Regions from separate parts of the Streptomyces sp. NPDC058295 genome, predicted to be linked through region 3. Evidence: riboswitches for the same ligand, from Rfam matches in the RefSeq annotation. Region 3 holds a riboswitch; each other region holds the start of a gene.

Region 1 (7,392 bases), on a different contig from region 3:
CACGAGCGCGAGGAGCGCGGCACGGCCGGTGAGCCGGGAGCGGCGGGCCTGGCGCTTGGTCTGGGAGCGGTAGACCCGGGCCGCGGTCTGCTCGCCGAGCAGCTTGATCCTGGTCGCGGTGGAGAAACGGTCCCGGTCCTTCACGGCCACTGCTTCCCGCCTCCCGTCTCACACGTGCGTACGTCCCCGCACACGGTACGGGACCGGTACGGGGACGTACGTACGACTGGCGGAGCCTTGCCCCGGTTGGGGTCGGCGGCGTCAGCCCTTGATCAGACCTTGCTCAGCCCTTGAAGCGCGGGAAGGCGCTGCGGCCGGCGTAGACCGCGGCGTCGTCGAGGATCTCCTCGATGCGCAGCAGCTGGTTGTACTTGGCGACGCGGTCCGAGCGGGCCGGGGCGCCGGTCTTGATCTGGCCGCAGTTCACCGCGACCGCGAGGTCGGCGATGGTGACGTCCTCGGTCTCGCCGGAGCGGTGGGACATCATGCACTTGAAGCCGTTGCGCTGGGCCATCTCGACGGCGTCCAGGGTCTCGGTCAGCGAACCGATCTGGTTGACCTTGACGAGCAGGGCGTTGGCGGAGCCCTCCTCGATGCCGCGGGCCAGACGCTCCGGGTTGGTGACGAAGAGGTCGTCGCCGACGATCTGGACCTTGTCGCCCAGCTTGTCGGTGATGACCTTCCAGCCGGCCCAGTCGTCCTCGTACAGCGGGTCCTCGATGGAGACGAGCGGGTACGCGGAGACGAGCTCCTCGTAGTACTCGGTCATCTCGGCGGCCGAGCGGGACTTGCCCTCGAACTCGTACTTGCCGTCCTTGTAGAACTCGGACGCGGCGACGTCGAGCGCGAGCGCGATCTGCTCGCCGGGGACGTAACCGGCCTGCTTGATGGCCTCGATGATGAGGTCGAGCGCGGCGCGGTTGGACTCCAGGTTCGGGGCGAAGCCGCCCTCGTCGCCGAGGCCGGTGGACAGGCCCTTGGTCTTCAGCACCTTCTTGAGGGTGTGGTAGACCTCGGCACCCCAGCGCAGGGCCTCGGAGAAGGACTCCGCGCCGATCGGGGCGATCATGAACTCCTGGATGTCCACGTTGGAGTCGGCGTGCGAGCCGCCGTTCAGGATGTTCATCATCGGCACCGGCAGCAGGTGCGCGTTGGGGCCGCCCAGGTAGCGGAACAGCGGCAGGTCGCTGGCCTCGGAGGCGGCGTGCGCGACGGCGAGCGAGACGCCGAGGATGGCGTTGGCGCCGAGCGAGGCCTTGTTGTCGGTGGCGTCCAGGTCGAACATGGCCTGGTCGATCAGGCGCTGCTCGGTGGCGTCGTAGCCGACGAGCTCCGGGCCGATCTGCTCGATGACCGCGAGGACGGCCTTCTCGACACCCTTGCCGAGGTAGCGGTTGGGGTCACCGTCGCGGAGCTCGATGGCCTCGAAGGCACCGGTGGAGGCACCGGACGGAACGGCGGCACGACCCGTGCTGCCGTCGTCGAGGCCGACCTCGACCTCGACCGTGGGGTTGCCTCGGGAGTCCAGGATTTCCCGGGCTACGACGACGTCGATGGACGGCACGAGCATCTCCTTCTTGGGATGTGACGCTGGTTGTGCGGGGCCCAGGGGACTTGATGAGCCCTTGCTGAGCCTTGCGACTAGAGCCTAACCGCCCCGGGACCGTCGGCAGCCGACCGACCGTCCCGTGGACAGACAGACGGTACCTATTGTTTCCGCCCGGAACAAAGGGGGTGGCCGAGAAAAGCCGACAGGAAGTGACGAACGGGCAAAGAGAAACCCCGCTCCGGTGCGTACGGGGGAACACGCACCGGAGCGGGGGGCCCGTGGGGACGGGGGGTGACCCTCACGAGGTCTTCAGTGTGCCGACCTCGGATATGAGGGTGCTGTGGCTTCTCTGGGGGCCAGGTGTCATTTCGGGCGAAGCGTCACTGCGGGCCCGGTGTCACTTCGGGCCGAGCGTCACTTCAGGTGCAGCTGCTGGCCCGGGTAGATCAGGTCGGCCTCGACGACGATGTCCTTGTTCAGCTCGAACAGCTTCGCCCAGCCACCCTTGACCTTGTGCTTCTCGGCGATGGAGCTGAGGGTGTCGCCCTTGACGACCTTGTACTCGCCGTCACCCTTCTTGACCTTCTTGCCGGTGGGGGTGGTGACCGTCTTGGAGGCGGCCGGGCGGTCGGTCGAGCGGGAGGCGCTCTGCTCGTCGGTCGAGCGGCTGCTGGTGCTGCCGCCGTTCGACGAGCTGGAGGAACCGGAGGAGCCGGAGCCCGAGGAGGCGGCGCTCGAGCCGTTGTAGGCGGCGCCGGACAGGCCGGTGCCGCAGACCGGCCAGGCACCCTTGCCCTGACCCGCGAGGACCTTCTCGCCGATGGCTATCTGCTGGGACTTGGAGGCCTGGTCGGCGGTGGAGGCGTAGGCGGTGCCGCCGTACGCGGCCCAGGTGGACGCCGAGAACTGCAGACCGCCGTAGTAGCCGTTGCCGGTGTTGATGGACCAGTTGCCGCCGGCCTCGCACTGGGCGACCGTGTCCCACTCGGAGGCGGTGGCGGCGGAGGCGTTGCCGGCCGCCATCAGCGGGGCGGCGATGGCGACGCCGGTGACGCCGGCGAGCGTGGCGACGCGGGTCGCCTTGGAGGGACGGCGGTGCTTGCCCTTGGCGGAAAACAGCATGGTGGATCCCCTCACCGACGCCTGCGAGGTGAGCTGTCGGGTTCGGGTCGTGTGAGTTGCCCGGCCACTTCCTCGCCCGTCGGAGCGCTGCTCCGTGGGAGGTGTGGCTTCACCCCTAGCCGTTCCGGTCAACCGACCGGCGCGGCACTTACCTTGGGTCCCCCGCTCCTGCCTACGGCGCTTGACGCGACGACTGTTCCCGGTTCGTCGCTGGCAGGATTCGGCGTTGCGACGGCCGGGGCTCGGGTTGCCGAGCGGCCTCGACCGTAGACACGCGATCGACGGAATTTCAAAGACGATCAGGGCTTCTGAGACTCATCCCACACTTTCACCAAACCGGACATTCGGCGCGAAGCGTGACGTGAACTCCCGCTGTTTTTCTTGGGCTTTGCGCCCTATTCCACCCCTGTGTCGAGGGTCTGACCGGCGGCGATGTTGCTCGGGTCGACACCGATGAGGCCCCTGTTCTCGGCATAGAGGGCGCGCCATCCGCCGTCGAGACCAAGGGAGTCGGCGATGGACGCGAGGGAGTCGCCCTCCTGGACGACATAGGTGGCCGCGGCATGCCGGCCGGCGGAGGCGGGGGCGGTGCCGTCCACGCCGGTGCCGGTCGCGCTCTTGGTCGCGGCCTCGTCGGCGGTGGCGCCGCGGTGCTTGCCCGGGCCCAGGGAGCCGGTGTCGACGAGACTCCAAGAACCTTCGTCCTGGACGTATTTGTCCGAGTCGTCCGCACCCGGGGTCGCCGTGGGCGAGCTCGCGCCCGTCGAGCCGTCGCTCCGGCCGCCGGAACCGCCGGACGTGCCGGAGTCGACCGTGGCGGCGGAGGAAGAGGATGAAGGGGAGGAAGCGGACGCCGAGGGCGAACCGGAGGAATCAGCGGACGAGTCGGACGATCCGGCCGAGGAGTCGTCGTCGGCCGTGGAGCCCGAGGATCCGGACAATCCCCTGGACAGGTCGGACAATCCGGAAGACCCAGATGAGTCGGACGAGTCGGACGAGTCGTCCGCCACGCCGGTGTCCACGCTCAGCGCGCCGTTCTCCTGGGTGAGCCCGGAGGTCAGCCCGCAGGTGCCCCAAGCGCCGATCCCCTCGGCCGCGAGCACCTTCTGCGCGACGGCGATCTGCTGGCTGCGGCTGGCCAGGTCGGGGCTGGTCGCGTAGTCGAGGCCGCCGTTCGCCTCCCAGTCCTTCTGGGTGAGACTCAGGCCGCCGTACTCGCCGCCACCCTCGTCGGCACTCCACGAGCCGCCGGTCTCGCACTGCGCCACCTTGTCCCACACCGTGCCGTCCGCCGCACTCGCGCCGGAGGCGGCGAGCAGCGGGATGGCGATGGCGGAGCCCGTCACTCCGGCCGCGACAAGGAGGGCCGGGGCCTGGCGGGGGCGACGGTGACGACCGTTCCCGGAGAGCATGCGAAGGGCCTTTCTCTGGACAGCACTGACCGGCGCGGCGAGTGGAACCGATGCGTCGCGCTGACGAGAGAACGTATCGGCAGACGATCACTTGTCACAAGTTAATGCCGCGCAGATCACGTGAAGATCACAGACTTGAGTGTTGGTCACCTTTACTCCGCCGAACGGTCACACTCCGGCTGACATCCGGTCAGATGTGGATCGCTTATGAGCCGGAATGCACCGGAGTGAACTCGACCGGCAAAGTCCGCAGTCCGCGCATGATGAGCCCGCCGCGCCACCTCAACTCGGCCGGTTCCACGGCCAGTCGGAGATCGGGCAGCCGGGTGAGCAGGGTGGCCAGCGCGGTCTGGCCCTCCAGCCGGGCCAGCGGGGCTCCCAGGCAGTAGTGGATGCCATGGCCGTAGCCGAGGTGCTGGTTGTCACGGCGGGACAGGTCGAGGGTGTCGGGGTCCGCGAAGCGCGCCGGGTCACGGTCGGCCGCCGCCAGCACCACGAGCACGGGGTCGCCCGGCGCGATGTCCTGCCCGCCGATGCTCAGCGGCTCGGTCGCGAACCGCCAGGTGGCGAGCTCCACAGGACCGTCGTAGCGCAGGAGTTCCTCGACGCCCGTCTCGAGGAGGCCGCGGTCGCCGTCGTGCTCGGTGAGCGAGAGCTGGAGGCGTGCGCGCTGCTCGGGGTGGGTGAGGAGGGCGTAGGTGCCGTTGCCGATGAGATTGACGGTGGTCTCGAAGCCCGCGAACAGCAGGATGAAGGCCATGGCGGCGGCCTCGTTCTCGGTGAGGTGCTCGCCGTGGTCCGAGGCGCGGATCAGACCCGAGATGAGGTCCTCGCCGGGAGCCGGATCGGCGGGAAGCTCCGCGCGCTTGCGGTGGATGAGCTCCAGCAGATAACCGCGCATCTTCTTCACCGACCGCGCGACACCGCCCCGCGGGCCCCCGCCGTGCCGGATCATCATCCCCGCCCAGTCGCGGAAGTCGTCCTGGTCCTCACGGGGGACGCCCAGGAGGTCGCAGATCGCGTAGATGGGGAGAGGGAAGGCGAAGTCGTGGATGAGGTCGGCCTTCCCCTCGGCGGCGAACCGGTCGATGAGCTGATCCGTCAGCTCCTGGACCCGGGGCGCGAACTCGGCGACCCGGCGCGGGGTGAAGGCCTTGCTGACGAGCCGTCGCAGCCGGGTGTGGTCCGGCGGGTCGATGTTGAGCAGATGCGTCATCAGCTCGGCCTTGCGCTCACCGGGGATGCCGGTCTTGCCCTTGGCGTGCGCCGGTTCGTCGTGGTGCGCCGGGTTCTTGGAGAGCCGCTGGTCGGCGAGGGCCTGTTTCGCGTCGGCGTACCGGGTGACCAGCCAGGCCTCGACCCCGCTGGGCAGAACGGTGCGGTGCACGGGCGCGTGCTCGCGCAGCCAGGCGTAGGCGGGGTAGGGGTCGGTCGCGAACTCCCAGGTGAAGAGTTCGGGAGTGGTGCGGTCCTGGTGGTCTGTGTCGGGCTGCTCGGTCACTCCCCGACCGTAGCGGTGTCCTCGCCGCGCTCCGCGAGGGCCTTCCGCGCGGCGGGGTGCCCCAGGTCGGCGGCCTTGCGGTACCAGAGGGTGGCTTCGGCGGCGCTGTCCTGCTTCTCGAGGAGCAGCGCGAGCCGGTAGGCGGCGTAGGCGTCGCCGCGGGCGTGACCCTGCTCGTACCCCTTGCGGGCCTCGTCCGAGAACCCCATCTTCTCCACCACAGCGGCCTCGTGTGTGGCGTCCAGCCTGCCGTCGCCGGCGAAGTAGTCCGCGGCGTCGTCCAGGCTCTGCCGCGGCTTGCGGAGGCCGGCCAGCAACTCGGCGGCCCCCTCGTCGCCGTCGGCGGCGGCGCGGGCCAGCAGTACCTCGGCGGTCTCTTCCTCGTGACTCAGCAGGAAGGACACGGCCGCGCTGCGGGCCACGGGGGTGTATCCCTGCATCTCGGCACTTACGTAGAGGTCCATCGCCTCGCTGAACTCGCCGCGCCCCAGCAGCAGGTCCCCCAGCCGGTGTGTGGCCGCCATGTCAGCCTCGGCCGCCGCCTTGCGCAGCCACTGCTCGGCCAGCGCCAGGTGCGCCTCCCCGACCAGCCGCGCCTGTGGACCATCGGGCTTCGCCTCGGCCGCCGCCCGCAGATAGGGCAGCGCCTCCTCCGCCTCGCCCTGCCCGAGGAGCCGCTCGCCGACCTGTCCCGCCAGCTCCGTCCTCCCCGCGTCCACGGCCTTGCGCAGCCAGTCCAGCGCCGTCGCCTCGTTCTCGGAGAGCAGGCTCAGCATGTGCATCGCCCCGGCGTCACCGTCCTGCGCCCTGGCCGAGAAGACGAGGCCGGCGGTCGCACGGACGTTCAGGTGCACCCCGGTGTCGTACTTCGTCCCCTCCAGCGCACAGCGCCAGACGGTCTCCGGGACCGCCCTCGCCGCCGCCTCCTCCGCGTCGGCTACCAGCGAGCCGTACGGCCGCCAGGTCTCCTCGCTCTCCCCCACCCTCAGCGGCGCTCCCGGGACCAGCATCCCGGTGACCCCGTGCAGCGGCTGGACGGCCCAGTCGACGGCTTCCTGGAACGACTCCATATCCGGACGCCCCGCCCCGTAGCTGCGGCACGCCTCCTCCAGCAGCCGACGGGGGATGTCCCCGGTGACGCCACAGCGGGCGAGATCCGTCGCGGCTCTGATCAGCAGGTGACCGTACGGATGGCGGCTGTTGGAGCGGGCGGCCCGCTGCCACTTCGCCCGGAGTTCCGCGCCGATGGCCAGGTACTGGGTGACGCTGGTGGCGCCGCGTCGGTCGAGGGCCTCGCCGAGCCGGTCGTCGCGCAGCCCGGTCAGCCGCTCGACCTCCTGCTCGCTCCACCCCGAGCTCACCCGCTCCGACCGTGCCAGCGTCATCAGGCGGGACGCGGGTCCCTCTCCGAAGCGGTGCGTGTCGTAGGCGTCGTCGCCCATGGTGGCCACCACCGGGACCCCGAGCGTCCTCAGGTCGGCCAGCAGGCCCATCGTCAGGCCGTGCTCGCCGAGGTGGCCCTCCAACTCGTCCAGCCAGAGCACGTACGCACCGTCCCGGCCGCGCAGCAGGGCGGGCAGCCCGCGCAGGTCCGTGCCGGGGGCCGGCGCGTACACCCGGGTCCCGGGACCCGTCTCACGGACCACGGCCGCCCAGGCCGTCCTCGACTTGCCGGTCAGCGGGCCGCCCGTGATCACCAGCAGCCTGTCCCGCGCGGTCCAGCCCCGCAGCGCCTCGTCGATGTCACGGGGCACGTACGGCGGCAGCCCCGGGTCCGCCCAGCGCCGCCCCGCGGGCCGAACGCCCAG
Region 2 (7,392 bases), on a different contig from region 3:
AAGTCCTGGGCCGACGCCTCGGTCGTCAGGTCCAGCGGCGGCAGCGGACGCAGCCCCTCCGAGAGACAGGCGTCGTACGTCAGCAGGCCCAGCGACTCGGAGTTGCCGAGAATCGCCACCCGCGGGCCCGTCGGCAGCGGCTGACGGGCGAGCAGCAGGCCCGCGTCGACCAGTTCGGTGATGGTGTCCACGCGGATCACGCCGGCCTGCCGCAGCAGCGCCGACACCGTCGCGTGGGGCAGGCGGGTCGCCCGTACGGCGTGCCCCTGTGGCGCGGAACCGGCGCCCTGGACCACGACCAGGGGCTTGGCCGCCGCCGTGCGCCGCGCGAGGCGGGTGAACTTGCGCGGGTTGCCGATGGATTCCAGGTACATGAGGGCGACGTCGGTGTCGGGGTCGTCGTACCAGTACTGAAGGACGTCGTTGCCCGAGACGTCCGCGCGGTTGCCGGAGGAGACGAAGGTCGACACACCGGTGACGCCGGTGACGCCGCCGCCACGCCGGTGGAGGCGGGACAGCAGCGCGATGCCGATGGCGCCGGACTGGGCGAACAGGCCGATGCGGCCGGGTCTCGGCATCTCCGGGGCCAGCGAGGCGTTCAGCCGCACCTCCGGGGAGGTGTTGATGACTCCGAAGGCGTTGGGGCCGATGATCCGCATGCCGTACGCGCGTGCGTGCCGGACGAGTTCGCGCTGGCGCTCCCGCCCGTCGGGGCCGCTCTCGGCGTAGCCGGCGGAGAGGACCACGAGTCCCTGCACGCCGTGCTCGCCGCACTCGATGACGGCCTCGGGGACCTGCTCCGCCGGGACGGCGACGACCGCGAGGTCGACGGGCGCCGCTATGTCGCGCACCGAGCGGTGGGCGGGCACCCCGTCCAGTTCCTTCAGGTCCTCGGGGAAGGCCTTGTTCACGGCGTACAGCCGCCCGGTGAAGCCCGCCTCGCGGAGGTTGCCGAGGACGCTTCGGCCGACGCCGCCGGGGCTGCGGCCGGTGCCGACGACGGCCACGGAACCGGGCGCCAGCAGCCGCCCCACGGAGTGCGCCTCGGCGCGCTGTTCCCGCGCGCGCTGCACGGCGACGGAGCGCTCGGTGGGTTCGAGGCCGAACTCCAGGCGTACGACGCCGTCCTCGAAGCTGCGCTTCTGGGTGTAACCCGCGTCCGTGAACACCTTGATCATCTTGTTGTTGGCGGGGAGCACCTCGGCCGCGAAGCGGCGGATGTCCCGCTCGCGCGCCACGGCCGCGATGTGCTCGAGCAGCGCGGAGGCGACGCCCCTGCCCTGGTGGGCGTCCTGGACGAGGAACGCGACCTCGGCCTCATCGGCCGGCGCCGAGGCCGCCATGCCGTCGGCACCAATGCGGTCATAGCGTACGGTGGCGATGAACTCGCCGCCGACCGTGGCCGCGAGTCCCACCCGGTCCACAAAGTCGTGGTGCGTGAAGCGGTGGACGTCCTTGTCGGACAGGCGCGGGTAGGGCGCGAAGAAGCGGTAGTACTTCGACTCGTCCGAAACCTGCTCGTAGAAGCTGACCAGGCGCTCGGCGTCATCGACGGTGATGGGGCGGATGCGCGCGGTGCCGCCGTCGCGCAGCACCACGTCGGCCTCCCAGTGGGCGGGGTACTCGTGCCGGTCCGACGCGCTCTGCATGGGGCCCAGAGTACGGCTCGCGTACGACAACGGCGCGAGTCAGTCTGTGGAGGACGTTCGTCGGATCGAGGCCGCGATCCGACGACCACGTCGGGAGGGGACACGCGACCCCTCCCTCACACGCTTCACGTGTGGAACACTGGTCTAGACAACCTGAACACTGAAGGGCAGCATCACATGGCTGAGCGCCGCGTCAACGTCGGCTGGGCCGAGGGCCTTCACGCCCGCCCCGCTTCCATCTTCGTCCGGGCCGCCACGGCCGCAGGTATCCCGGTGACGATCGCCAAGGCTGACGGCAACCCCGTCAACGCGGCCTCCATGCTGGCCGTTCTCGGCCTGGGCGCCCAGGGCGGCGAGGAGATCGTCCTCGCCTCCGAGGCCGACGGCGCGGACGCCGCCCTCGACCGTCTGGCGAAGCTGGTCGCCGAGGGGCTCGAGGAGCTCCCCGAGACCGTCTGAGCGGGTGGCCCCCTACGCGCCTGAGCCGCCGCCGCTCTCGCGGATGCGGTTGCGCGTCGTCGGGGGTGCTCCATTGACGGTGGCGGTGTTCGGCACTTCGAAGGTGTCGTCCCGCTAAACCCCGAAGGGCTCGTCCGAATTATCGGGCGAGCCCTTCGCATTTCCCTTTACGGGCAGCAGAAATAATCCCCCGCGAATTATCCCCTCTTTGTATACGGCCCTCGTGTTAATGCCGCAGACCCGTCATGTTTACGGGAGGTTGCGAAGTCCTCACACGGTCGGCGCGCTCGGGGCCGCCGGAAAAGCGCAGCCGGTGCGCGGTCGTCGCGCGCTCGGTGTGCAGCGCCGTGATCGCCCGCGCGCGCTCGCCGTCGCCGCGCGCCACCGCGTCCACGATCGCGCCGTGCTCCGCCCAGGACTCCACGGGGTTGGCCGGGACCTCCACCGCGTACATCCAGGCGATCTTGTGGCGCAGCTGGGTGAGCATCGACGTCAGGGCATGGCTTCCGGAGGACTGGGCGAGCGTCTCGTGGAACCAGCCCCCCAGGGAGCGCAGATCCTCGCTGTTGCCCCGCCTGGCCCGCTCCTGGCCCAGCCGGACGAGCCCGCGCAGCACCTTCAGATGGGCCTCGGTGCGCCGCTGGGCGGCCCGGGAGGCACCGAGCGGCTCCAGGAGCATGCGCATCTCCAGCAGGTCCGCGGCCTCCTGCTCGGTCGGCTCCGCGACGCACGCGCCCGCGTGCCGCCGCGTGACCACGAAACCCTCGGCCTCCAGCGTGCGCAGCGCCTCTCTGACGGGGACGCGGGAAACGCCGTAGCGGCGGGCGAGGAGTTCCTCGGTGAGGCGGCTGCCGCGCTCGTAGACACCCGCGACGATGTCGTCCCGAATGGCCGTGCACACCGAGTGCGCCGGAATACGCATGACGGACCTCCGCCTTAATCCCCGTGAAACGTCGACGATTGACGTGTGTTCCGTGACTCTATTGCAATGAGCGGGGATTTCCGATGGCGGGCCGGAATCCAGGGATATTTTTTGGACAGCGGGGCCTCGAAAACGGCGAATGCCCCGGCCGGGAGGGCCGGGGCAAGACGATCTGTCGCAGTGGGTCGTCAGACGTTCACGCCGTGCGTGCGGAGGTAGGCGACCGGGTCCATGTCCGAGCCGTACTCCGCGGTGGTGCGGGCCTCGAAGTGGAGATGCGCGCCGGTGACGTTGCCGGTGGCGCCGGACAGGCCGATCCGCTCGCCCGGGGTGACCGTCTGGCCCACCGACACCGCGAGGGACGACAGGTGGCCGTACTGGGTGTACGTCCCGTCGTTCATCTTGATGACGATCTGGTTGCCGTAGGACCCGCCCCAGCCGGCCTCGACCACGGTGCCGGAGCCCACCGCGTGCACGGAGGTACCGCTCGCGGCGTGGAAGTCGATACCGGTGTGGCTGCCGGAGGACCACAGCGAACTGCTGGCCTGGTAACCGGTGGAGACGTAGGAACCGGTGATCGGCAGCACGAAGGTGTTGAGGCGCTTGCGCTCGGCCTCGCGGGCGGCACGCACACGTGCCTCGCGCTCCTCCACGGCCTTCTTGGCGGCGGCCTGCCGGGCGGCCTCCTCGAAGGCCGCGTGCTTCTGCACGGCGACCTGGTCGTCGATCTGCTCGGCGACGGACTCGCCGGCGGTGACGACGGGGATCAGCCCGGTCTGCTCGGGGGTGGGCTCGGCGGCGAAGGCCGCCGGGGTGGAGGCGACGGTGGCCATGACACCGGTGGTGGTGAGCGCCGCGATGCCCGCCGCGCGGACGCTGCTGCGCTGCATCCGGCTGGGCCGACGGTGCTTCCCGGTGGCGCAGGTGAACGCCATGAAGTTGGGGGTGTCCTTTCCTTCCCTCTCGCCTACCGGGTTAGCTGACGGGTTCGGAGCAGGAAGGTCTCCTACGGACCCCCTCGCGTTCACGCGCGGGCGTCCGATTCACCCCAGGGACTTCACAAGTGGGTCCCCGGCTCCCCTGGCTCGCGCCGTACGGGGACTCGGCGATGACTGTCCGGTGCCGCGGCTGCGGCGCACTGCCTGACGAACAGCCCGGATGACGCTAAGCGGCGCGGGTTTCAATCCTCAAACGGATCCCGGTTTTTGTAGCGCATCCCACAGGGCAGACAGGCAACCTCCGCATCAATTCGGACATACGGAGGCCCTGGTGACGCTTTCGTCGACCAGGGCCCCCGCACGCGCGTGCCGTTGCCGGGACCTACTCCGCGGACACGACCTTGACCTCGCCGATGCCGAGGGCCTCGACCGGCTCCTTGATCTGGGCCGCGTCACCGACGAGGACGGTCACCAGGCGGTCCACCGGGAAGGCGTTCACTGCCGCCGCGGTGGCCTCCACCGTGCCGGTCGCGGCGAGCTGCTGGTACAGCGTGGCCTGGAAGTCGTCGGGCAGGTGCTGCTCGACCTGGTCCGCCAGCGTGCCGGCGACGGCCGCGGCGGTCTCGAACTTCAGCGGCGCCACACCGACCAGGTTCTGCACGGCGACGTCACGCTCGGCGTCGGTCAGCCCCTCGGCGGCGAGGGTGCGCAGCACCTTCCACAGGTCGTCCAGCGCGGGACCGGTGTTCGGCGTGTCGATCGAGCCGCTGATGGCGAGCATCGCGGCGCCAGAGCCGTCCGGGGCGGACCGCAGGACCTGCCCGAACGCGCGGACGCCGTAGGTGTAGCCCTTTTCCTCGCGCAGGACACGGTCCAGCCGGGAGGTGAGGGTGCCACCGAGGCAGTACGTGCCGAGCACCTGCGCGGGCCACACACGGTCGTGCCGGTCGGCGCCGATCCGGCCGATCAGCAACTGCGTCTGGACGGCGCCCGGACGGTCCACGATGACGACCCGGCCGGCGTCGTCGGCGATCACCGGCGGCACGGGCCGCGGCTGGGCCGAGGAGCCCGTCCAGGCACCCAGGGTGTCGCCGAGGAGCGCCTCCAGGTCGACACCGGTGAGGTCGCCGACGACCACGGCGGTGGCCGTGGCGGGACGGACGTGCTTCTCGTAGAAGGCGCGCACGGCGGCGGCGTCGATCTTCTCGACCGTCTCCGCGGTGCCCTGGCGCGGCCGCGACATCCGCGCGGTGGCCGGGAACAGCTCCTTGGAGAGCTCCTTGGCGGCGCGCCGGGAGGGATTGGCCAGCTCGTGCGGGATCTCGTCCAGACGGTTGCGGACGAGGCGCTCGACCTCACTGTCGGCGAACGCGGGGGCCCTGAGGGCGTCGGCGAGCAGACCGAGGCCCTTGGGCAGGCGCGAGGCCGGCACTTCGAGGCTCAGCCGGACACCGGGGTGATCCGCGTGCGCGTCCAGGGTGGCGCCGCAGCGCTCCAGTTCGGCGGCGAACTCCTCGGCGGAGTGCTTGTCGGTGCCCTCGGAGAAGGCCCGCGCCATGATCGTGGCGACGCCGTCGAGGTCGGCCGGTTCGGCGTCCAGGGGCGCGTCGAGGAGGATCTCGACGGCGACCACCTGCTGGCCGGGACGGTGGCAGTGCAGCACGGTCAGGCCGTTGGCCAGCGCGGTGCGCTCGGGCGCCGGGAACGCCCACGGCTTGGCCTCGCCCGCCCGGGGCTGGGGGTGGAAGTCCATCGTGGCGAGCTCGGTCACCGGGCCGCCTCCTCGTTCTCGTCCTGGTCGGCGGGGGCTTCGGCGGCGGTCGGCTCGTAGACGAGCACCGCGCGGTTGTCGGGGCGCAGGCGGGCCTTGGCGATCTCCTGCACCTCCTCCGGCGTCACGTCCAGCACGCGCTGGACGGCGTTGAGGGCGAGCTGCGGGTCACCGAACAGCACGGCGAACCGGCACAGTTCGTCGGCGCGGCCGGCGACCGTGCCGAGCCGGTCGAGCCACTCGCGCTCCAACTGCGCCTGGGCGCGTTCCATTTCCTCGGCCGTGGGGCCCTCCTCGGCGAACCGGGCGAGCTCCTCGTCGATGGCGGCCTCGATGACGGGCACCTCGACGTCACCGGACGTCTTCACGTCCAGCCAGCCCAGGGAGGGCGCTCCGGCGAGCCGCAGCAGCCCGAAGCCGGCCGCGACGGCCGTACGGTCGCGGCGCACCAGCCGGTTGTAGAGGCGGGAGGACTCGCCGCCGCCGAGGACGGTGAGCGCCAGGTCGACGGCGTCGCACGCACGCGTGCCGTCCTCGGGCAGCCGGTAGGCGGCCATCAGCGCGCGGGCCGGCACCTCCTCCTCGACGATCTCGCGCAGCTGCTCACCGATGACGTCGGGCAGCCCGCCGTCCCGGGGCGCGGGCTTGCCGTCGTGGCCGGGGATGGAGCCGAAGTACTTCTCGACCCAGGCGAGGGTCTGCTCCGGGTCGATGTCACCGACCACGGAGAGGACCGCGTTGTTGGGCGCGTAGTACGTGCGGAAGAACGCGCGCGCGTCCTCCAGGGTCGCCGCGTCCAGGTCGGCCATCGAGCCGATCGGCGTGTGGTGGTACGGGTGGCCGTCCGGGTAGGCGAGAGCGGTCAGCTTCTCGAAGGCCGTGCCGTAGGGGACGTTGTCGTAGCGCTGACGGCGCTCGTTCTTGACGACGTCGCGCTGGTTCTCCATCGACTCGTCGTCCAGCGCGGTGAGCAGCGATCCCATGCGGTCGGCCTCCAGCCAGAGGGCGAGCTCCAGCTGGTGGGTGGGCATGGTCTCGAAGTAGTTCGTGCGCTCGAAGCTGGTGGTGCCGTTGAGCGAGCCGCCGGCCCCCTGGACCAGCTCGAAGTGTCCGTTGCCCTTGACCTGGCCGGAACCCTGGAACATCAGGTGCTCGAAAAGGTGAGCAAGACCCGTACGCCCCTTGACTTCGTGGCGTGAACCGACGTCGTACCAGAGGCACACCGCCGCGACGGGGGTCAGGTGGTCCTCCGAGAGCACCACGCGCAGGCCGTTGGCCAGACGGTGCTCGGTCGCTGTCAGGCCCCCGGAGCCTGCCTGGGCTGTGGCCGTGTGACCCATGGGCATGTACGTCCCTTCCGATCGCGGACGCGGTCGTCGAAACCGCGGTTTTCCTGCCGGTCCTGCCACTGTATGCAAGCGTGCGGACGGTCCGCGAAGTTCCCGGACGACATACGCCGAGAGCGAGATCGCGTAGCCTGCGGGCAGCCGTGGAGGAGATGCCTCTGCGTTCGGGCCGGACGGCCGACGCCGGGTCCTCGCCCGCGCTGTCAGTGCCACGGTCCACAATGGTCCGCGTCAGATCCCGTATCACGCCCCAGCAAGGAGCCGGCAGCGATGGCCCGCCGCAGCACGAAGACCCCGCCGCCCGACG
Region 3 (7,392 bases):
TTCGAGTCCCCGCTCGACGGCCGGGAGGAGTACCCGGTCGAGGGCGGCCCCCGCTTCGTCCGGCCCGCCCTGTCCGTGCGCACCGACGAGCGCCGCGGCACCGAGTGGTCCTACCGGGACTTCGAGGCCGACGACGACGGGCTGCGGCTGCGGTTCCGGGACGCCGGGCTGGCCGTCACCCTGCACTACCGGATGCGCGGCGATGTCGTCGAGCGCTGGACGACCCTGCGCAACGACGGTGAGGGGCCGCTGGAGCTGCTGCGCGCCGACTCCGCCACCTGGACCCTGCCCGAGCGCGACGACTGGCGGCTGTCGCAGCTGCACGGCCGCTGGGCCGCCGAGTCCCGGCTCACCCGGTCGCCCCTCACCTACGGCGAGCAGGTCATCGGCAGCCGGCGCGGCCACACCGGGCACCAGCACCTGCCCTGGGTCGCCCTGGACACCGACGCGACCGAGGAGCGCGGCGAGGTCTACGGCTGTGCCCTCGGCTGGTCGGGCACCTGGCGGATCGCCGTCGCCCAACTCCCGGACGCGCGCGTGCAGATCACCGGAGGCGTCGGGTACGACGACTCGGGGCTGCTGCGGCTGGCCCCGGGGGAGTCCTTCACCACACCCGTCTTCGCCGGCCTGTGGAGCGACGGCGGCTTCGGCGGGGCGAGTCGCACCTGGCACGCCTACCAGCGCGCGTACGTCGTCCCGGACGCCGAACGGGACCGGCCGGTGCTGTTCAACTCCTGGGAGGCCACCTACTTCGACATCTCCGAGGAGCAGCAGGGCACGCTCGCCCGGCGGGCCGCCGCGATGGGCGTGGAGCTCTTCGTCGTCGACGACGGCTGGTTCGGGGCACGTACCGGCGACCACGCCGGGCTCGGCGACTGGCAGCCCAACCGCGACCGCTTCCCGAACGGGCTGAAGCCCCTCGCCGACCAGGTGCACGACCTCGGCATGCAGTTCGGCATCTGGGTCGAGCCCGAGATGGTCAACCCGGACAGCGAGCTGTACCGGGCGCACCCCGACTGGGTGCAGTTCCAATCCGGACGAAAGCGGACGGAGTTCCGCAATCAGCTCGTGCTGAACCTCGCGCGCGAGGATGTCCAGGAGTACCTCTGGGAGCAGCTCCACGGGCTCCTGTCCAGCGCGCCCGTCGACTATGTGAAGTGGGACTTCAACCGCTGCTTCACCGACGCCGGCTGGCCGGACGACCCCTACCCGCAGCGCCTCTGGGTCGACCACGTACGGGCCCTGTACGCGCTCCTGGACCGGCTGCGGGCGGCCCACCCCGGGGTCGCCTTCGAGTCCTGCTCCGGCGGTGGCGGGCGCATCGACCTCGGGATCATGAGCCGTACCGACCAGGTGTGGACCTCCGACAACACCGATCCGCTCGACCGGCTCGACATCCAGCACGGCTTCAGTCAGATCCACCCCGCCCGGGTCATGGCGGCCTGGGTCACCGACAGCCCCAACACCCAGCTCAACGGCCGGGTCAGCTCGCTGCGCTTCCGCTTCGTCAGTGCCATGGCCGGCGTGCTCGGCGTCGGCGGGGACCTCTCCGAGTGGAGCGAGGAGGAGCTCGCCGAGGCGCGCCGATGGGTGGACCTCTACAAGGAGATCCGGCCGCTCGTGCAGCAGGGCGACCTCTACCGGCTGCGGCCCCCGGCGGGCGGCCTGAGCGCCGTGCAGTACGTGCGCGGTGACGAGAGTGTCGTCCTCGCCTGGCTCCAGGCGCAGCGGTTCGGCGAGCCCGTCCCGGCGCTGCGGCTGCGTGGACTCGACCCGACAGCGTCGTACGAATGCCGTGAAACGGGCGAAGTCCACCGGGGAGCGGTGCTGCTCCATCACGGGCTGCGCACCGGTCTGCGGGGCGACCTTGATGCGACGGTTATCCGGCTGCGTCGCATCTGAGGTTTCTGTCCGAATTGAAGCCTTAATTCCAACTCGCTCTGGAATAAAGGAACCTGGAGAGCTGTCACGTGAGCAGCGTCATATCCGTGACCGTGCGTCGCCCGTCATGTTCACGTAATTCGCATGCTTTTCCAGGGTGCTTGGCGGTAAACGGGCCCCCTGTCTCACGGAGTGTGACCGGGGATTCTCACAGCGGATCAAGAGAAAGGCGTTAGCGGCGCGACCTCTGCTTGTCCCTGTGCGTCCTGGTCGCTTACGTTCCACACCAATCCGGACGGACGCCGAATCCTGCCACCGCCCGGAGTCCGCACACTCACCCGTATCTGGCAGGAGCGGGGGACCCACAGGTACAACCGCCTGTTCCGGTCTCCGGAACAGGCTTTGGGGTAAAGCCGCGCCTCGGCGCGGCCGGGCATCTCCAGTCCGCACCCGACAGCTCACCTCGCAGGCGCCGGAGAGGAATTCGCCATGCCCGCGAAGGGTAAGCACCGCCGTCCGAAGACCCAGCGCTTCACTCGTTCCATAGCCGTCGCCGGAACGGGCGGCGCCGCGCTCGCCCTTCCGCTCATAGGTGCCGCCGGCGCTCACGCGGCCCCCGCGCAGTCCGTCGCACAGTCGGCTTTCCAGGCCGTTCCGGAAAAGGCCGTGCAGTCCGTGCCGGTGGCGCAGAAGGCGGCCACCGCCACGACGGCCAAGTCCTACACCGTGCGGTCCGGCGACTATCTGTCGAAGATCGCCGACGAGCAGAACGTCAGCGGCGGCTGGCAGAAGCTGTACCAGGACAACCGTCAGGCCGTCGGCAGCGACCCGTCGCTGATCCACCCCGGACTGAAGCTCTCGATCGGCAAGAAGGCGGCGAGCACCGGTTCGTCGTCCGGCTCGTCGTCCGGTTCCTCCTCGTCCGCCCCGTCGAAGTCGAAGGCGTCCGGAACCAAGTCGTCGTCCTCGTCGTCCGGTTCGTCCGCTTCGAAGGCGGTCACCCAGGCCGCCGAGAACGGCACCGGCACCTCCAGCGGTTACACGCTGCCGGTGGCGGGCGCCACCGTCGGCACCGCGTACCACACGGCCGGCAGCATGTGGTCCAGTGGCTACCACACCGGGACCGACTTCGTCGTCCCGACCGGCACCTCCCTCAAGGCCGTGGGCGCGGGCACCGTCGTCTCCGCGGGCTGGGGCGGCGCGTACGGCAACCAGGTCGTCATCAAGCTGGCCGACGGCTACTACGCCCAGTACGCCCACCTCTCCCAGCTCTCCGTCTCGGCCGGCCAGACCGTGACCGCGGGTCAGCAGGTCGGCCTCTCCGGTGCCACCGGCAACGTGACCGGCCCGCACCTGCACTTCGAGATCCGTACCACGCCGGACTACGGCTCCGACGTGGATCCGATCGCCTACCTCCGCTCGCACGGCGTCTCCGTCGGCTGACCCCCTCCGACTCCGACGACCTCTCGCCTGACACGCGGCCGAAGGCCGGACCCCGATCCCCGGGTCCGGCCTTCGGCATGTCCGGGGAGGGGAGGAGGGGCGGCGTCGGAGTTTGCGCGTTCATGATCGTTCTATTGCGTTCTCATGGCAGCCCTCGGTGCCCCATCGACAGGCGGGAGAGAGTGGGGACACAGTGATCTCCGTCAGCGAGCAAGCGCTTTCTCACGCTCTTCGGAGGTCCTGTGTCCGGCGTCGACCGACGCATCGTCATCAAGGGCGCCGCGGCCGCGGCCGCCGTCACCGCCGTCACCCTGCTGGCCGGACTCGTCTCCGCGCCCGCCGGGCACGCCACCGGGATCCCGCGCCGGATCGTCGAGAACCTCGACCGCGGCCTGGCCGCCACCCCGTCCGGCGAAGGGACCTTCCTCAGCTGGCGGCTGCTCGGCACCGAGTACGCGCGGTACGCGAACGCCATCGCCTTCAACGTCTACAAGAACGGACGCCGGCTCAACCGGGAGCCGCTGCGCAAGTCGACGACCTATCAGGACGACAGCCCGGGGACGGGCACGTACACCGTCCGCGCCGTCGTCGACGGGCGGGTGCAGAAGCCGAGTCCGGCGGCCCTGCGCTTCACCGACGGCTACGCCGAGATCCCGCTGGCCGGTGCCGACGGCTACACCGTGCAGCACGCCTGGCCGGGTGACCTCGACGGCGACGGACGCTACGAGCTCGTCGTCAGCCGGTTGTCCGGGACCCGTGACAGGCCCGACCTGCTGGAGGCCTACACGCTCACCGGTGAGCGCCTGTGGCGGGTCGACCTAGGCCCCGGCTCCTACACCCAGGTCGGCGGGAACGGCGCCAACGACCCGGCGCCCGCCGCGATCAGCGGTTCCACGGCGATCGGCGGCTACCGCAACGACGACAACGTCACCGTCTACGACCTCGACGCCGACGGCCGCGCCGAGGTGCTGGCGCACACCGCCGCCGGGACCACCTTCGCCGACGGCTCGCAGGTCACCGCCGCCTCGCCCGCGAACCAGTTCGTGTCGGTGATCGACGGAGCGACCGGCACCGAGCGGACCCGGCAGCCCGTCCCCGACGACTTCGTGGCCGACGGTCCCTCCGGCGGCCACTTCGGTATCGCCTACCTCGACGGCGAACACCCCAGCCTGGTCACCAAGTCGGTCACCCGCGTCGGAGCCAAGCGCGGCGCGTTCCGGGTCCTGTTCCAGACCTGGGACTTCAACGGCACGGAACTCACCCGCCGTTGGAAGTACGTGGTGGACCCGACGACCGGCGCGAGCAGCTTCCACCAGATCCGCACCGTCGACGTCGACGGGGACGGCAGGGACGAGATCGCCGACGGCAACTACGTCGTGAACAGCGACGGCACGCTGCGCTACGTCGTCGACGGCGCCATCCACGGCGACCGCTTCGACATCGCCGACCTCGACCCCGACCGGCCCGGCCTGGAGGGCTTCGCCATCCAGCAGTCCGAACTGGGCATCGTCTCCGCCTTCCCCTGGTACTACTACGACGCCGCCACCGGCGAGCGGCTGGTCACCGGCTCGCACCCGGCGAGCCCGGTGAGCGACGCGGACCTCGACACCGGCCGCGGGAACGCCGCGGACATCGACCCCGGCCACCGCGGCTACGAGTACTGGACGTCCACCGCCGACGTGACCCGGCCCGGCGCGGGCGTCTTCAACGTCCAGGACGGCAAGGTCTCCACCACCACCCCCAGCGTCAACTTCCGTATCTGGTGGGACGGTGACAAGGCGTCGGAACTGCTCGACTTCACCCGCGTCGAGAAGTGGGACCCGGCGACCGAGAGCAGCACGACGCTCTTCGATCCGGCCGGCGTCGTCTCCGGCGCCCGCAACGCCACCCCGTTCTACGGCGACCTCGTCGGGGACTGGCGCGAGGAGATCCTCGCCGAGACCGCCGACCACACCGCCCTGCGCCTCTACACCAGCACCGTGCCGACCGACACCCGCGTGTACACGCTCGCCCAGAACCCCGCGTACCGCCTCGGCTGGACCGTCCGCGGTTACCTCCAGTCCACGTACACCGACTACTACCTCGGCACCGAGACCCGCCGTGTCCCCGAGCCGCACCTCACCACCCCCGCCCGCTGAAGGAGCCGACCATCATGACGACCACCCGCAGGGCGTTCGGAGCCCTCGCCGCAGGCACCGCGCTGGCCGCCCTCGCCCCGGCGGCCGCCGCGAGCCCCCGGTCCCGCCACCGCCGCCTGATCGCCCACGACGACTTCCGGCACGGCCTGCGCCAGTGGGCCGTCGAACTGGAGAAGGGCGGGACGGTCACCGCCTCCCGCGGGACCCTGGAGGTCGACGTGCCCGCCGGCGCGACGATCTGGTTCAAGCGGCCGCTCGAAGGGCCGTACGTCCTCGAGTACGTCGCCACGCCGGTCTCCGCGGGCGGGGTCAACGACCGCGTCTCCGACCTCAACAACTTCTGGAACGCCCTCGACGTCCGCTCCCCGGAGGATCTCTTCGCCACCCCGCGCGGCGGCGCCCTCGCCGAGTACGACTACCTCAAGACGTACTACGTCGGTTACGGCGCCAACACCAACACCACGACCCGGCTGCGCCGCTACGTCGGCGAGGCGAGTGTACGTCCGCTGATCTACGACTACACCGAGCCGCTGCTCGTCGCGAACGAGCCGAACCACGTCCGCATCGTCTCCGACGGTTCGGTCGTCCGCTGGTGGAACAACGGCCGGCTCGTCTTCGACCTCACCGACCCGGAGCCCTACACGGGCGGGCACTTCGCCTTCCGCACCACCTGGAGCCATTTCCGCATCAACGACTTCCGGGCCTGGTCCCTTATTCCCTGATTGGCAAACTCTTTAAGGGTGTCTTATCTCACCGCCCGTCAACCCCTTCCTACGATCGCGTAGGTCACATTCGAAGGTGAATGATGAACTGCTGTGGCAGACGATTCGAAGAGTGACGACAGATCAGTGATCAGGTCGTACGTGGCGGTGGGGGACAGCTTCACCGAGGGCGTCGGCGACCCAGGCCCCGACGGGGCGTTCGTCGGCTGGGCGGACCGCTTCGCGGTCCTCCTCGCCGACCGGCGTCCCGAGGGCGACTTCAACTACACCAACCTCGCGGTCCGCGGAAAGCTGCTCGACCAGATCATGGAGGACCAGCTCCCCAGGGCGGTGGAACTCGCCCCGGACCTGGTCTCCTTCTGTGCGGGCGGCAACGACATCCTCCGTCCCGGTACCGACCCGGACGAGGTCGCCGAGCGTTTCGAACGCGCGATCTCGGCCCTGACCGCCGCAGCCGGCACGGTCATGGTGACCACCGGCTTCGACACCCGTGGCGTCCCCGTGCTCAAGCATCTGCGCGGCAAGATCGCCACCTACAACGGACACGTCCGTGCCGTGGCCGACCGCTACGGCTGTCCGGTCCTCGACCTGTGGTCCCTGAAGTCCATTCAGGACCGCAGGGCCTGGGACGGCGACCGGCTCCACCTCTCCCCGGAGGGGCACACGCGCGTGGCGCTGCGCGGTGGGCAGGCCCTCGGCCTCGAGGTACCGGCCGACCCGGAGCAGCCCTGGCCGCTGCTCCCGCCGCGCGGCACCCTGGACGTGCGGCGCGACGACGTCCAGTGGGCGCGCGAGTACCTGGTGCCGTGGATCGGACGACGGCTGCGCGGGGAGTCCTCCGGCGACCATGTGATCGCCAAGGGCACCCTGTCGCCGGACGACATCAGGATGCGGATAGCGGCCGTGGCCTGAACCGCCGACCGGGTGGGCGCGGCCGGCCGCGGACGACTCACGGCCGGCCGCTCCACCAGTGAGGTGATCGCACGGGAGTGGTGTCCGGGCGGGGCCGGGCACGGGTGCTGGGATGACCGCACCCGCACCTGGCACCGCCCGACACCTCAAGGACCGGTCCCGCATGCCCTTTCCCCTTACGTCCTTTCCCCGCACGTCCGTCGCCGCGGCCCTCGTCTCCCTGCTCGCCCTGGGCGTCCCCGCACTGGTCGCGCCCGCGGCCGCCGCGCTGCCCGCCCACCCCGCGGCGGCGGCCC

What was found. Region 3 has a riboswitch for cyclic di-AMP ahead of ACFVYS_RS02645 (peptidoglycan DD-metalloendopeptidase family protein). Riboswitches for the same ligand answer to the same signal wherever they lie in the genome.
Region 1: it holds a riboswitch for cyclic di-AMP, as region 3 does, so the genes downstream of both, ACFVYS_RS24605 (transglycosylase family protein) here and ACFVYS_RS02645 (peptidoglycan DD-metalloendopeptidase family protein) in region 3, are expected to answer to the same signal.
Region 2: it holds a riboswitch for cyclic di-AMP, as region 3 does, so the genes downstream of both, ACFVYS_RS06195 (M23 family metallopeptidase) here and ACFVYS_RS02645 (peptidoglycan DD-metalloendopeptidase family protein) in region 3, are expected to answer to the same signal.

The regions. Positions count from the first base shown of each region.
Region 1 covers NZ_JBHVYO010000023.1:100,618-108,009, forward strand. The annotation lists gene ACFVYS_RS24595 (septum formation initiator family protein) at 1-150, opposite strand, end outside; gene eno (phosphopyruvate hydratase) at 284-1,570, opposite strand; gene ACFVYS_RS24605 (transglycosylase family protein) at 1,964-2,671, opposite strand; cyclic di-AMP (ydaO/yuaA leader) riboswitch at 2,675-2,861, opposite strand; gene ACFVYS_RS24610 (transglycosylase family protein) at 3,067-4,083, opposite strand; gene ACFVYS_RS24615 (cytochrome P450) at 4,289-5,584, opposite strand; gene ACFVYS_RS24620 (hypothetical protein) at 5,581-7,392, opposite strand, start outside.
Region 2 covers NZ_JBHVYO010000004.1:157,155-164,546, forward strand. The annotation lists gene ACFVYS_RS06180 (GNAT family N-acetyltransferase) at 1-1,649, opposite strand, end outside; gene ACFVYS_RS06185 (HPr family phosphocarrier protein) at 1,827-2,108, shown strand; gene ACFVYS_RS06190 (GntR family transcriptional regulator) at 2,335-3,030, opposite strand; gene ACFVYS_RS06195 (M23 family metallopeptidase) at 3,219-3,965, opposite strand; cyclic di-AMP (ydaO/yuaA leader) riboswitch at 3,980-4,148, opposite strand; gene ACFVYS_RS06200 (M16 family metallopeptidase) at 4,351-5,739, opposite strand; gene ACFVYS_RS06205 (pitrilysin family protein) at 5,736-7,085, opposite strand; gene ACFVYS_RS06210 (DNA topoisomerase (ATP-hydrolyzing) subunit A) at 7,356-7,392, shown strand, end outside.
Region 3 covers NZ_JBHVYO010000002.1:57,511-64,902, reverse strand. The annotation lists gene ACFVYS_RS02650 (alpha-galactosidase) at 1-1,902, shown strand, start outside; cyclic di-AMP (ydaO/yuaA leader) riboswitch at 2,172-2,366, shown strand; gene ACFVYS_RS02645 (peptidoglycan DD-metalloendopeptidase family protein) at 2,371-3,324, shown strand; gene ACFVYS_RS02640 (hypothetical protein) at 3,567-5,462, shown strand; gene ACFVYS_RS02635 (DUF6250 domain-containing protein) at 5,477-6,184, shown strand; gene ACFVYS_RS02630 (SGNH/GDSL hydrolase family protein) at 6,311-7,096, shown strand; gene ACFVYS_RS02625 (SIMPL domain-containing protein) at 7,260-7,392, shown strand, end outside.